3 regions of the Lysinibacillus sp. SGAir0095 genome follow, and region 3 is predicted to be linked to each of the others. Evidence: riboswitches for the same ligand, from Rfam matches in the RefSeq annotation. Region 3 holds a riboswitch; each other region holds the start of a gene.
What was found. A riboswitch is a leader RNA that binds a small molecule or an ion and turns the genes downstream of it on or off. The one in region 3 is predicted to bind lysine.
Positions count from the first base shown of each region.

Region 1: linked by a shared signal. The riboswitch ahead of C1N55_RS09580 (transporter substrate-binding domain-containing protein) and the one ahead of C1N55_RS13730 (aspartate kinase) in region 3 are both predicted to bind lysine.
Region 2: linked by a shared signal. The riboswitch ahead of dapA (4-hydroxy-tetrahydrodipicolinate synthase) and the one ahead of C1N55_RS13730 (aspartate kinase) in region 3 are both predicted to bind lysine.

Region 1 is NZ_CP028083.1:1,953,803-1,958,270, forward strand. Features, by position in the region: gene C1N55_RS09570 (2-oxoglutarate dehydrogenase E1 component) at 1-513, shown strand, start outside; gene odhB (2-oxoglutarate dehydrogenase complex dihydrolipoyllysine-residue succinyltransferase) at 620-1,885, shown strand; lysine riboswitch at 2,060-2,246, shown strand; gene C1N55_RS09580 (transporter substrate-binding domain-containing protein) at 2,349-3,200, shown strand; gene C1N55_RS09585 (amino acid ABC transporter permease) at 3,322-4,053, shown strand; gene C1N55_RS09590 (amino acid ABC transporter ATP-binding protein) at 4,074-4,468, shown strand, end outside.
Region 2 is NZ_CP028083.1:3,538,186-3,542,653, reverse strand. Features, by position in the region: gene C1N55_RS17510 (aminotransferase-like domain-containing protein) at 1-537, shown strand, start outside; gene dapA (4-hydroxy-tetrahydrodipicolinate synthase) at 721-1,605, opposite strand; lysine riboswitch at 1,802-1,982, opposite strand; gene C1N55_RS17500 (alpha/beta-type small acid-soluble spore protein) at 2,330-2,536, shown strand; gene C1N55_RS17495 (bifunctional 2',3'-cyclic-nucleotide 2'-phosphodiesterase/3'-nucleotidase) at 2,748-4,468, shown strand, end outside.
Region 3 is NZ_CP028083.1:2,768,364-2,772,831, forward strand. Features, by position in the region: gene C1N55_RS13725 (YslB family protein) at 1-113, shown strand, start outside; gene C1N55_RS13730 (aspartate kinase) at 181-1,401, opposite strand; lysine riboswitch at 1,557-1,742, opposite strand; gene uvrC (excinuclease ABC subunit UvrC) at 1,771-3,561, opposite strand; gene trxA (thioredoxin) at 3,916-4,230, opposite strand.

The sequences.
Region 1 (4,468 bases), 810 kb from region 3:
ATGTTAGGAACAGAAGCAATTCGTCCTTTAATCATTCCTTCACCAAAATCATTGCTTCGCCACCCGTTAGCTTCTGCTTCTGTTGAACAGCTATCTGAAGGCAGATTCCAAGAAGTAATTGAACAACCTGGTTTAGGTGGTAATGCTAAAAAAGTAGAACGTATTCTTCTTGCTTCAGGTAAAGTGACAATTGATTTAGCAGATCGTGTACAAGATGGAAAAGGATATGATAACCTTCATATCGTTCGTGTAGAACAGCTCTACCCATTCCCATCACAAAAAATTGCTGATATCATTGCGAAGTACCCTAACGCGAAAGAAATCGTATGGGTGCAAGAAGAACCTAAAAACCAAGGACCTTGGAAATATGCATTAGAATATTTACTAGACCTGGCAGACGGTAAAAAGGTAAAATATGTTGGACGTCCAGAAATGTCTTCAACTTCTGAAGGAGATATGGATTCACATAAAATTGCACAAGCAAAAGTTATTGATGAGGCTCTTGCGAAATAATTTACAATTTTAATTTACTGACTAAAGTAGCTACACTAAGATAGTAGTAGCGATACCATGTTGTACCTTTTTAGGTACACATGCTATTTAAAGGAGGATATTTAAAGTGGCTGAAATTAAAGTCCCTGAACTAGCAGAATCAATTACAGAAGGTACTATTGCACAATGGGTGAAAAAAGTTGGAGATCGCATTGAAAAAGGCGAATTCATCGTTGAATTAGAAACAGATAAAGTAAATGCTGAGATTATTTCAGAGGAAGCTGGAGTTCTAACTCAAGTTTTAGCTGAAGAAGGCGATACAGTTCTTGTAGGTCAAGTAATCGCTGTAGTTGAAGCTGGAGAAGGAGCAGCGCCAGCGCCAGCAGCAGCAGCTGCACCACAAGAAGCACCTAAAGCTGAAAGCGCACCGGCAGCTGCACCAGCACCAGCACCTGCAACTCCAGTTGTTGAAGAAACTTCTAATGAGCGCGTAGTTGCATCACCAGCAGCTCGTAAGTTAGCTCGCGAAAAAGGTATTGATTTAAGCGCAATTTCACCAGTTGATCCACAAGGACGCGTACGTGTACAAGATGTAGCGGCTCACGGAACAGCTCCAGTTGCACAAACACAAGCACCAGTAGCTTCAATTACAACATCAAATGGTCCAGTTGTATTTGCTCCAGCAGCAGAAACTGACCGTGTTACGATTGAAAAAATGTCACGTCGTCGTCAAACAATTGCAAAACGTTTACTTGAAGTTAAACAATCTACTGCAATGTTAACTACTTTCAACGAAATTGACATGACAAACATCATGGCATTACGTAAACGCAAACAAGAAGAGTTTGTGAAAGCAAACGACATTAAATTAGGCTTCATGTCCTTCTTTACAAAAGCTGTTGTCGCAGCACTAAAAAAATATCCATACGTGAATGCACAAATCAGTGGAGATGAAATTCACTTAAACAATTTCTTCGATATCGGTGTTGCGGTATCTACGGAAGAAGGCTTAGTAGTACCAGTTGTTCGTGACGCAAATGCTAAGAATTTTGCTGAAATCGAAAAAGATATTGCGGAATTAGCGAAAAAAGCTCGCGACAAAAAATTAGGATTAAATGACATGGCTGGTGGTTCATTCACTATCACTAACGGTGGTGTATTCGGATCATTAATGTCTACTCCTATTATGAATGGTACGCAAGCTGGTATTTTAGGAATGCATTCAATCGTTCAACGTCCTGTTGCAATTAATGGTGAAGTTGAAATTCGTCCAATGATGTACGTTGCTTTATCGTATGACCACCGTATTATCGATGGAAAAGATTCAGTTGGATTCTTAAAAACGGTTAAAGAATTAATCGAAAATCCTGAAGATTTACTATTAAATTCATAATTTTGTTTAAAATCTACCTAGCGGATTAATTTTCGCTAGGTATTTTTAAATTTGTAATAAAATTCTAGATAAAAGAATAGATAAGTGTCTACTTTTCAGAAAAATGAATATTGACATGAGATTTTTAGTATAGTAATATTCAATTAGTAAATTAATATTAAAACCTCACGTTACAAGTGAGGTAGAGGCGCGATATTTAATAGTTTTTCATGGAGTTTAGAGCAAAACCAGGATATGAAAAATGAGGAAATGTCGCCGAAGTGTGAATGTAGGCTCTCTACATCATGCTGGGTCTGCAGTGAATAATTGCAGGACTGTCTCAGGTGGAAATCCCAACCATCTGAGGTGAGCTATCTCAGGTAGGGAACGTTAGAGGATTTGGGCTAAATTTTAGCGACCTAAGTTCATCTTAGGTCGCTTTTTGCATAAATTGGCTCAAAAAATTAAAGAAGGAGAGAGAGAAATGTCGAAAACACTAAAAATCTTAATGACTGCTGTGCTGGCTTTAATGGTACTGGCAGCTTGTGGAACTGCTGAAGAAGGGTCTTCAACAACATCATCAACTTCAAATTCGAAAGACAGCGATGTTTTTAAGGTAGGTTTAGAAGCAGGATATGCTCCGTTTAACTGGACTCAAAACGATGATTCAAATGGTGCGGTGAAAATTGAAGGTTCACAAGAGTATGCTGGCGGATATGATGTAGAAATCGCTAAACGTGTAGCAGAAGCTCTTGGTAAAGAATTGGTAATCGTAAAAACTGAATGGGAAGGCTTACTTCCAGCATTACAATCAGGTGTGATTGATGCAATTATTGCCGGTATGAGTCCAACTGATGAGCGTAAAGAGGTTATTGATTTCTCTGAGAATTATTATACAAGTCAATTTGTTATCGTGACGAAAACTGGTGGAGAATATGCGGAAGCTAATACACTAGCTGATTTCGCAGGTGCAAAAATTACTTCACAATTAAATACAACAAATTATGCAGTAATTGATCAAATTCCAGATGTTAAGAAAGAAGTGGCAATGGAAAGCTTCTCTCATATGCGTGTTGCTCTAGAATCTGGTGTCATTGATGGATATGTAGCAGAAAGACCAGAAGCGATTTCAGCATCTACTGCAAATGAAAATTTCACATACGTGGAATTAGAAGAAGGGTTTAAAACAGAAGAAGCTGATACATCAGTTGCAATCGGTCTTGTAAAAGGCGATGAAAATATTGATGTAATTAACGAAACATTAACTGCAATTTCTGAAGAAGAACGTCAACAAATTATGGATCAAGCAATTGCAAACCAACCTGCAGCTCATTAATAAGGGTGAATTACTGGTCACAATTTCAGTGGCCAGTTTCTCACTTTCTTATACTTACATATCTATGAAAAGGTTAAAAGATTAGCAGGAGTTCGTTTCCAAATTATTTAGGAGGATATTTATGAGTTTAGATATTATACTCTCAATATTAAAAGAGAATTGGCCAAGTTATTTAAATGGCGCATATATGACGTTACTAATTGCAATTATTAGTACAATTATTGGTGCTCTTATCGGATTATTTATTGGTGTAATGCACACGATTCCTCAACGCAAGAAATCTATTAAATCTTTAATTTTAAAGATTTTTAATTTCATATTAACGGTTTATGTTGAAATCTTCCGTGGTACACCAATGATTGTACAAGCGATGGTCGTTTTCTATGGTTTTGCTGCCTATGGCTTCGAGATGGATCGATTTGTGGCAGCGATTGTTGTTGTGGGTTTGAATACTGGAGCTTATATGGCTGAATATGTTCGAGGTGGCATCGTTTCGATCGATAAAGGACAATACGAAGCAGCATCAGCTATCGGAATGGGACACTTCCAAACAATGATTCATGTTATTTTACCGCAAGTGTTCCGTAATATTTTACCTGCAACAGGAAATCAATTAATTATGAATATTAAAGACTCCGCTGTGTTAAGTGTAATTAGTGTAACAGAATTATTCTTTACAACGAAATCAATTGCGGGAGCAAATTTCCGATTTGCAGAATCCTATGTAATTACTTGTCTTATATACCTGATTATGACTTTTATCGCTTCACGTATTTTGCGTGTTGTCGAAAAAAGAATGGATGGTCAAGATGCGTATCAAGTGCAACTAAAAAGAGAAGAACAGATTCTTTAATGGCGTAAGGAGATAGAATGATGGAAAAAGTAATTGATATAAAACATCTAAATAAATCATTTGGCAGCCATGAAGTTTTAAGAGATGTAAACTTCACTGTAAACAAAGGTGAGGTTGTATGCTTGATTGGTTCTTCGGGTTCAGGAAAATCAACGTTATTACGTTGTATCAATCTACTTGAAACACCAAGTGGCGGTGAAATAATTTATAAAGGTGACAACATTTTAAATGATAAACACGATATAAGAAAATATCGTACCCATTTAGGAATGGTTTTCCAACAATTCAATTTATTTAATAACCACAACGTATTAAAAAATTGTATCGTAGGTCAACAAAAGGTTCTAAAGCGTTCGAAGGAAGAAGCAAAAGAAAATGCACTTAAGTATTTAAAAATTGTGGGCATGGATCAATA
Region 2 (4,468 bases), 770 kb from region 3:
ACATTTGATAAAACGGGGCATGTTGTATTATTAAATAGTTTTGCCAAAATCATATCTCCTGGGTTACGTGTCGGTACAGTATTAGCTGAAGAGGAAATTATTCAAAAGTTAACTGTAGCAAAACAAGGTTCGGATACTCATACTGCTAATTTAACACAAGCCATTTGTGCAGAATTTCTAGAACAAGGATTATTGCCGGACCATTTGAAAAAAATTAATGAGCTTTATGCTGGAAAATTACATACAATGATTACTAGCATTGAAGAGTATTTCCCTGAAGGTACAAAGTTTACGAAGCCGGAAGGGGGGCTTTTTATTTGGGTCGAACTCCCAGGAGAACCAGATGTACTTGCTTTATTTGAAAGAGCAACAACAGATTACAAAGTTGCTTTTGTTCCAGGAATCCATTTTTGTAAAAATTCAGAGGATGGTATCAAACATTTACGCTTAAATTTCTCCTCGAGCACCCCTGAAAAAATTGAGGAAGGAATAAAAAAGCTAGGGGAATTATTTAAGAACGATTTAGAGGAAAGATAAGTAAAAATGTATCTAAATTAAAGGACTAGTAATCCTAATTATAGAGACAGGTGGAATAATTACATCATTATTCCACCTGATTTTTTATATACTCAAATTTAATGAAAGGTACCCCTAGATCCAAAGTAATTATAACCAAAAAGAAAAACAGGACCATGAATGATCCTGTTCAAAATGAATTGATTAGATTCTTGCTTCTTCTAAAGTATTCAAAACTGCCTGTAATGAAGCTAATTCTTCAGCAGTTAATGGAACCATTGGTAGACGTACACCGCCAACAGGAATTCCATTAGAATTTAAAGCCGCTTTTACAGATGTTGGATTTGGTGTTGCAAATAATGCTTTCATGATAGGTAACAGCTTACGATGATCTTTTGCAGCACCAGCTAAGTTGCCGCTTTGGAATTTACGAATCATCTCCTGCATTTCCTTACCAATGATATGTGCTGCAACAGAAATAACGCCAGTTCCGCCGATTGATAAGGTAGGTAATGTCAAGCCGTCATCACCACTATATAATGAAAAGCGTTCTGGTGTTTTTTCTATAATTTCAGCCATAGCATCGAGATTTCCACTTGCTTCTTTAATCGCAACGATATTGTGAATAGCTGAGAGGCGAATTACCGTTTCAACAGATAAATTTACAACACTTCGACCAGGGATATTATAAAGAATAATAGGTAAATTAGTGCTTTCTGCAATAGCTTTAAAATGCTGGTACATTCCTTCTTGTGAAGGCTTGTTATAATATGGCGTTACAAGCATGATCCCATCAACACCCGCATTTTCTGCTTGTTTTGTTAATATAATCGAATCTCTTGTGTTGTAAGTGCCTGTACCTGCGATTACTGGAACGCGACCGTCTACAACTTTTACAGTAAATCTAAATAAATCAAGTTTTTCTTGTTCACTTAAAGTTGGGGATTCTCCAGTAGTACCGGAAACCACAAGTCCATCAGTTCCATTGGCGATTAAATAATTAATTAAGTTATGAGTAGCATTCCAATCGATTTCACCAAACGCATCAAATGGTGTCACCATAGCAGTTAAAATTTTTCCGAAATTCATTACTTCTCCACATCCTTTTATTTTTTTAGCAGAAAAGAAGGATAAAGCTTCTTTTCTCCTTTCGGACCAGCTAAGGTTTTCGTCTCGATAACCTATAGCCTCTAAGAAAATAGAGGGAGAAGGGCGTTATGTTAAGTAAACGCAAAAAAGCAACAACGAGGGATCGTTGCTACGTAGAAATAAAATTCATTTCCTTGCGTAAGATAGCCCTCCATATAGAAACCTATATGACAGTTCTGCATTTGTTCAACAACAGAACCAGCTCATGAGATTATGAGTTTCTCAAAAGCTTCGGCAAATTCCCCTTTCCACAATCGTCTTTGGATCTCATAATCCTCTTACTGTGTACTAATGGTTTTTGCTCCTCTATCCTTACTTCAAAAGTTCTTGAAATAAGTGATTATTTAATTAACTAAAATAATACCTTTTTCTAAATTTAAATGCAACAACTTTTGTGTAATTTTTTAGAATTTTTAGCCTATACTACTACCCGATTCCAAAAATTCAATAGATAATATCAATAATAAACAATATTATTAACAAAATATGTATACGATATGTACAAAACTTTTTCTTTCTTAACACAATATTGTTTTTGTAGTGTAAAAAATGTTAACTTGCTTAGAAATTTTAATATAAGGGAAAATGATACTGTACAGGAATGTATAACAACGTATGAAAACCACCTCTTTGACCATTCTAAACTCACAAGGAGGTGAGAGAAATGGCTTCTGAAAGAAGTTCAAATAAATTGCTCTTCCCAGGTGCTCAAGCTGCAATGGACCAAATGAAATATGAAATTGCACAAGAGTTTGGAGTAAACCTTGGACCGGAAGATGCAGCACGCGCCAATGGTTCTGTTGGTGGCGAAATTACGAAACGCCTTGTTCAAATGGCCGAAGCACAATTAAAAGGACGCTCAGGTCAATAATTTTAAATAACTACTAGTGACTAAGGGCTGATACAAAAAATCATTTTTTGTGTCAGCCTTTAAAATTGTACATAATCATTGTGGAGATTATATCATATATTACTAAAATGTTATCTTTTTTCAAAAAAATAGAAAAATTGCTATATTTATATTTTGTTTTTTGATAAAATTCTATTGATTTAGAATATTATTAATAGGAGATGAGTTTTTAATGTGGAAGAAAGTTTCCGCCTCTGCTTTAGCTTTGTCACTTGCAGTCACTGGATTTGCAAATGTTAATGAAGCAGACGCTGCAAAAGTTGATCAAGTAACAAGAGGAGAGTACGTAAAAGCTGTACTTGATTCAATGGGTGTTGAGTTAGGCTCAGGAAAGACAGTTAAATTTAATGATGTCCCTGCATCACTAAAACCTTATGTTGAAAAAGCAATTGAACTAAAACTCATCGATGGTAAAACAGCAAAAAGATTTGCGCCAAATGCCAACATCACACGTGAAGAGGCGGTTGTTGGCCTTGCGAACGTTATTGAAGATAACAAAACTTATTCAGAAGATATCCTAAAAAAATATAAAGATATCAATTCGGCCAAGAAAGAGAATCTTGACGAGTTGGCAAAAGCAATTTCATTGGGCTTTTTAAGTGGCTATACTGACCAAACTTTAAAGCTTAAAAATGTTTTAGCTGACACTCACTTGGATTTAATCTTAAAACGCTTCTTAAAGGAATATAAAACAACGGTATCTTTACGTATTTTAGGAACATCGGATATTCATACAAACATTATGAATTATGACTACTATAAAGATACAGAGTCTAATAGCTTAGGGCTTGTAAAAGTAGCAACATTAATTAAGAATGCACGTGAAGAAAATAGCAATACATTATTATTTGATAATGGTGATGCAATTCAAGGTACTCCACTAGGTTCGTATAAACAAGCTGTAGATGTACTGGAGGATGGAGAAGATCATCCTTCTGTTGCAGCAATGGAGTATTTAGATTATGATGCGGCAACACTGGGTAACCATGAATTTAACTATGGTTTAGATTATTTTGCTGAAGTGGAAGATGATGCTGACTTCCCATATGTAAATGCAAACATTCGTAATGCCTCAAATGGCAACTACATGTATGAGCCATATGTAATTATTGAAAAAGAAGTTGTAGATTCAAAAGGGAATGCCACAACAGTTAAAGTTGGGGTAACAGGAATTGTTCCACCGCAGATTTTGAATTGGGACAAGTCTCACTTAGAAGGTAAAGTAACTGTTGATGATTCTGTAGAAGCAGTTGAAAAACTTATTCCCCAGATGCAAAAAGACGGAGCAGATGTAATTGTTGTCCTATCTCACTCTGGTTTAGGGGATGCGACACACACTGATGGTGAAGAAGATGTTTCATATCTTCTAACAAAAGTTGATGGAGTAGATGCAATTATTACTGGGCATGCTCATGGAGTTTTCCCTGGTACAGTAGACGCATCCTTAACAAATGTTGATGTTGAAAATGGTACTATGAACGGCGTACCGGTCGTTATGCCTGGTAAATATGGCAGCCATTTAGGAGTTATTGACTTAACTCTTGAACAAAAAGGGGAAGAGTGGGAAGTAGTAACTGGTACTGGTGAAGTACGCGCAATTGCGAAAGATGCATCTGATGTAGACCAAGGACTTGTTGATGTGGTAAAAGAAGCACATGAAGGAACAATTAAATACGTTCGTCAACCTGTAGGGAAAACGAGTGCAGATATTCATAGTTATTTCTCACAAGTTTTAGATGATCCATCTATTCAAATTGTAACTAACGCACAATCTAATTATGTAAAAGATAAAATCAAAGGCACGGCATTCGAAAATCTACCAGTACTTTCTGCAGGTGCACCATTTAAAGCAGGTACACGTAGCGACCCTGAGTACTACACGTATGTTCCAAC
Region 3 (4,468 bases):
AGCAAATACAATCCATTAATGGCTACTTAACCGAATGCTATGATGAAAAACATGAAAAACAACAGCAAATTACCTTTATAGTTAAATGGGATAAGAAAGAAAAAATCGTATAAAACGAAATAGATAAATTAGCCAACTCCTGTAAGAGTGATTTCTTTACAAGAATTGGCTTATCTTTTTTTAAGCTATTACTTCCATAAGATTGAATTCATCATGCAGGACATTTGCAGCTCGCACCATTTCATCTTGTGGAACGACTACTGACACTTTTATTTCAGAAGTACTCACCATTTTAACGAGAATTTTTTCGTTCCTTAACCGGTCAAACATACGTGCAGCTACACCCGGATTGGAAACCATGCCTGCACCAACGATTGATACTTTTGCTAACCCAACTTCAAAATCTGCAAAACTAAAACCGAGAACTGTTTTATTCTTTTCTAATACCTTGATTGCTTCTGCAAAATCTTCTTTTGCAATGGAAAAAGAAACGGTTGGCTTCACACCATCAATTACTGCCTGCACAATAATATCTACATCAATTTTGTGTTCAGCAAGAGTAGTAAAAATATCAGCAAGGGATGATTGTTCATACGAATCGTAACCAACAGTTAATCGAATTATGTCTGCTTCATATGCTACACCACGAACAATTAAATTTCTCTCCATGTCAACCTCTCCCTTTATCATTGTACCTTCTATATTTTCAGTACTTGAACGTACAACTATTGGTATTTCAACAATTTTTGCTAACTCCACCGCTCGTGGGTGAATATAGGATGCTCCAAGATTCGCAAGCTCCAACATCTCATCATAGGTTATTTGTTTTAACTTTCTCGCCTGTTTTACAACACGAGGATCAGCAGTATAAATTCCGTCTTGGACCGTTAAGATTTCAACATGCTCAGCATTAATTGCAGCACCAATAGCAACAGCTGTAGTTTCTGGTCCTCCCTCGCCCATTTCTAATATATTTCGGTTTTTATCTACTCCTTGTGAGCCTGCAACAATTACGATTTCGTCATTGCTTAAATGCTCGATTATATGCTCATGACTGATACCTGCTATCAAAACATTTTGATTTGACTTAGCTACTTCTATTCCTGCTTGCCAACCATTTAAAGAAATCGCTTTTACACCTTTTTTTATAAGGGAGATGGCTAGTAAATTACTTGCCACTTGAGTATTTAAACTGTTTAATGCATGTTGTTCTCTTTCGGAAGAATTGTCAGATAAGATCTGTGAAAATTGCAGTAACCTATCTTCTAAATTTTCCAAAGGCGGGACAACTGCAACGATATTATTCCCTAAGTTTTTTTGTTCTATTAATCTATCTGCAATTTTCTCAATTTTTTCTGGTGTTGCTACTGTACTGTCTATCTTCACTACAATGTTTGGCATAGACAACTCTCCTTTTTAAATGCTTACGTTAAACTAAACATTTTTTCAATTCAGAAAACTCTTCTTGAAGTTTGGCTTTCTTATTTACTTCAATAAAAAAGACAGCTTTTCACAAAGTGTGAAAACTGTCTCAGAACATACCGATGCTGCGGAAGTAAAGAGATAGCCCTCCAGAACCCTACATTTGATTCTGACAATCTTACATTTTTTCAATGCAAGACCAGCAAATAAATCGAGACAATGGATTTATCACTTCGGCAAGTTACCCTTTCAACATCTATCAACGGCATTGTCTATCCTCCAGAAAGTCTACTATTGCAGCTTGCACCTCTATCTTATTAAACTATTTTTATTAACATTATCATACAATTATTCCGTTGACAACGTATCTTTGTGGAAGTGATTATAGATAGCTGTAGCTGTTGCACTCGGGATATTGGCGGCCATCAACTCTTCAACAGAGGATTCCTTAATCTTCTTAATGGAACCAAAATGCTTTAAAAGCTGTTGCTTACGTTTCGGTCCAACCCCTTCAATTTTATCTAATACGGACTGGATTGCATGTGTTTGATGCTGCTGACGTAAAAATGTAATCGCAAATCGATGGACTTCATCCTGAATTCTTTGCAGTAAGTAAAAGCCATCGCTCGTTCTTTTCATTTCGACTGGAACCGGAGGATCCCCATATAATAATTGGGACGTATTATGCTTATCATCCTTTGCTAACCCAGCAATCGGAATGAATAACCCAAGTTCGTCCTCAATAACCTCCCTCGCTACTTCCATTTGTCCTTTCCCACCATCAATGATGATTAAATCCGGTAATGGCAAATCATCCTTTAAAACTCTTGTATATCTCCGACGAATAACTTCTTGCATTGCTGCATAATCATCATGCTTTGCCGTTTCTCGTAGTTTATATTTACGATATTCTTTTTTTGCCGGTTTCCCATCTATAAAAACAACCATAGCGGATACAGCATCTGTTCCATGCATATGACTGTTGTCAAATGCCTCGATTCTTAGTGGTGGAGCGATTTCCATGGCATCTCCTAGCTCCTCACATGCCCCAACCGTACGTTCTTCCTGGCGCTCGATTAGCTGGAATTTTTCTCGGATTGCAATTTGTGCATTTTTCATAGCCAAGTCGACAAGTTCCCTTTTAGAACCGCGCTTTGGAATGATTACTTTAACGTCTAGGTACTTTTCCAAAAGCCCTTTTTCAATTTGTGATGGAATGAAAATTTCTTTAGGTTTAATATGTTCTGGAATATCATAGAACCGTCCGACAAATGTAAGAAACTCTTCTTCAGAATCTCGATAAATTGGGAAAACGGATACATCTCGTTCAATTAATTTTCCTTGCCGTACAAAAAAGACTTGAACACACATCCAACCTTTTTCAACAGCATAACCGAAAACATCTCGGTTCGATAAATCTCCTGTAACCATCTTTTGTTTTTGCATCACTGTTTCAATATGAGCAATTTGATCTCGGAACTCTTTTGCTCGTTCAAATTCCAGGTTCTCGGCAGCCATCAACATTTTCTTTTCGATCTCCAGTTTTACATCCTCAAAGCCGCCATTTAAAAACTTCGAAATCTCTTCAATCATCTCATCATACACTTTGGGTTCTATGTCTTTTACACAAGGAGCCAAACATTGGCCGAGATGGTAGTACAAGCAAACTCGATCAGGAAGTCGCAGACATTTCCTTAATGGATATAATCGATCGAGGAGTTTACGTGTTTCATTTGCTGCAAAAGCATTTGGATATGGCCCAAAATACTTAGCCTTATCTTTTTTTACTTTTCTAGTCGTTAAGATACGCGGATATTTTTCATTTGTAATTTTTATATATGGATAGGTTTTATCGTCCTTTAGCATGATGTTATATTTTGGATCATGCTTCTTGATTAGATTTAACTCTAAAATTAACGCTTCTAGGTCACTTGAAGTGACAATATATTCAAAATCTTCTATCTCGCTTACTAATCTTTGTGTTTTTCCATCATGTGAACCTGTAAAGTAAGAGCGAACTCTATTCTTTAGTACCTTTGCCTTACCGACATAAATAATGGTTCCCTGACGATCTTTCATTAAATAACAGCCAGGTTCTTCTGGTAAAATGGCTAATTTATTTTGAATTGAATCATTCATCTATCTCACCCTTACGAGCTTTTTTCTATATTATATAGGATTTAAAGAGATTTAAGCGATCGAAAACTAGTTTTTCAACTCATTTACAATCCCAATATACAACTATTTTTTGCTTAATCTAGAAAACGCAGCCTACGATGTAAGCTGCGTACAATTTACGGAAGATTTAGAAGTTTAAATCTTTGTGAGCCAGCCTTTTAATAAAGCACAGAGACAAGACGCAGAACAAACTCCATTTAGACTTGAACGCTTAATGTGTTAGAGAGCTCAGCGCTTTAGACCATGAAAGTTAAGCAATTTACCATACTCTAAATAAAAAATATCCCAAAAGTATGTAACTTTTGGGACAATCTCTTATTGGTTTTCGTTAATGAACTCGATTAAAGCTTCTTTAGGTTGGAAACCAACTGTTTTCGCTTTAAGTTCACCATCTTTGAATAGTAGTAATGTAGGAATTGACATTACTTGGTATTCGGCAGCAGTTGCTTGGTTGTTGTCTACATCTAATTTTGCGATTTTAACTTGTTCGCCGATTTCTGCATCGATTTCTTCTAATACAGGAGCGATCATTTTACATGGTCCACACCAAGTAGCCCAAAAATCTACTAGTACAACGCCTGATGCGATTTCTTCCGAAAAGTTTTGATCTGTTACATGAACAATTGCCATTTTATAGCCTCCTTAAATCTAACATCTGAATGTAGTATATCACGATAGAAATAATTGAGATAGTAAAGTGAACTGGAATTGCCCCATTAAATTTACAATTCTTTTATAATCTTAATGATTAAATAGAAGGATATTGACATCTAAAAGGGACAAGCTAAAATCTGAAATGATCAAGTTTCGTTTTAATTTTTCAAAATCTCAAAAAAACCTTACCACTATTTTGGCAAGGTTTTAAGGG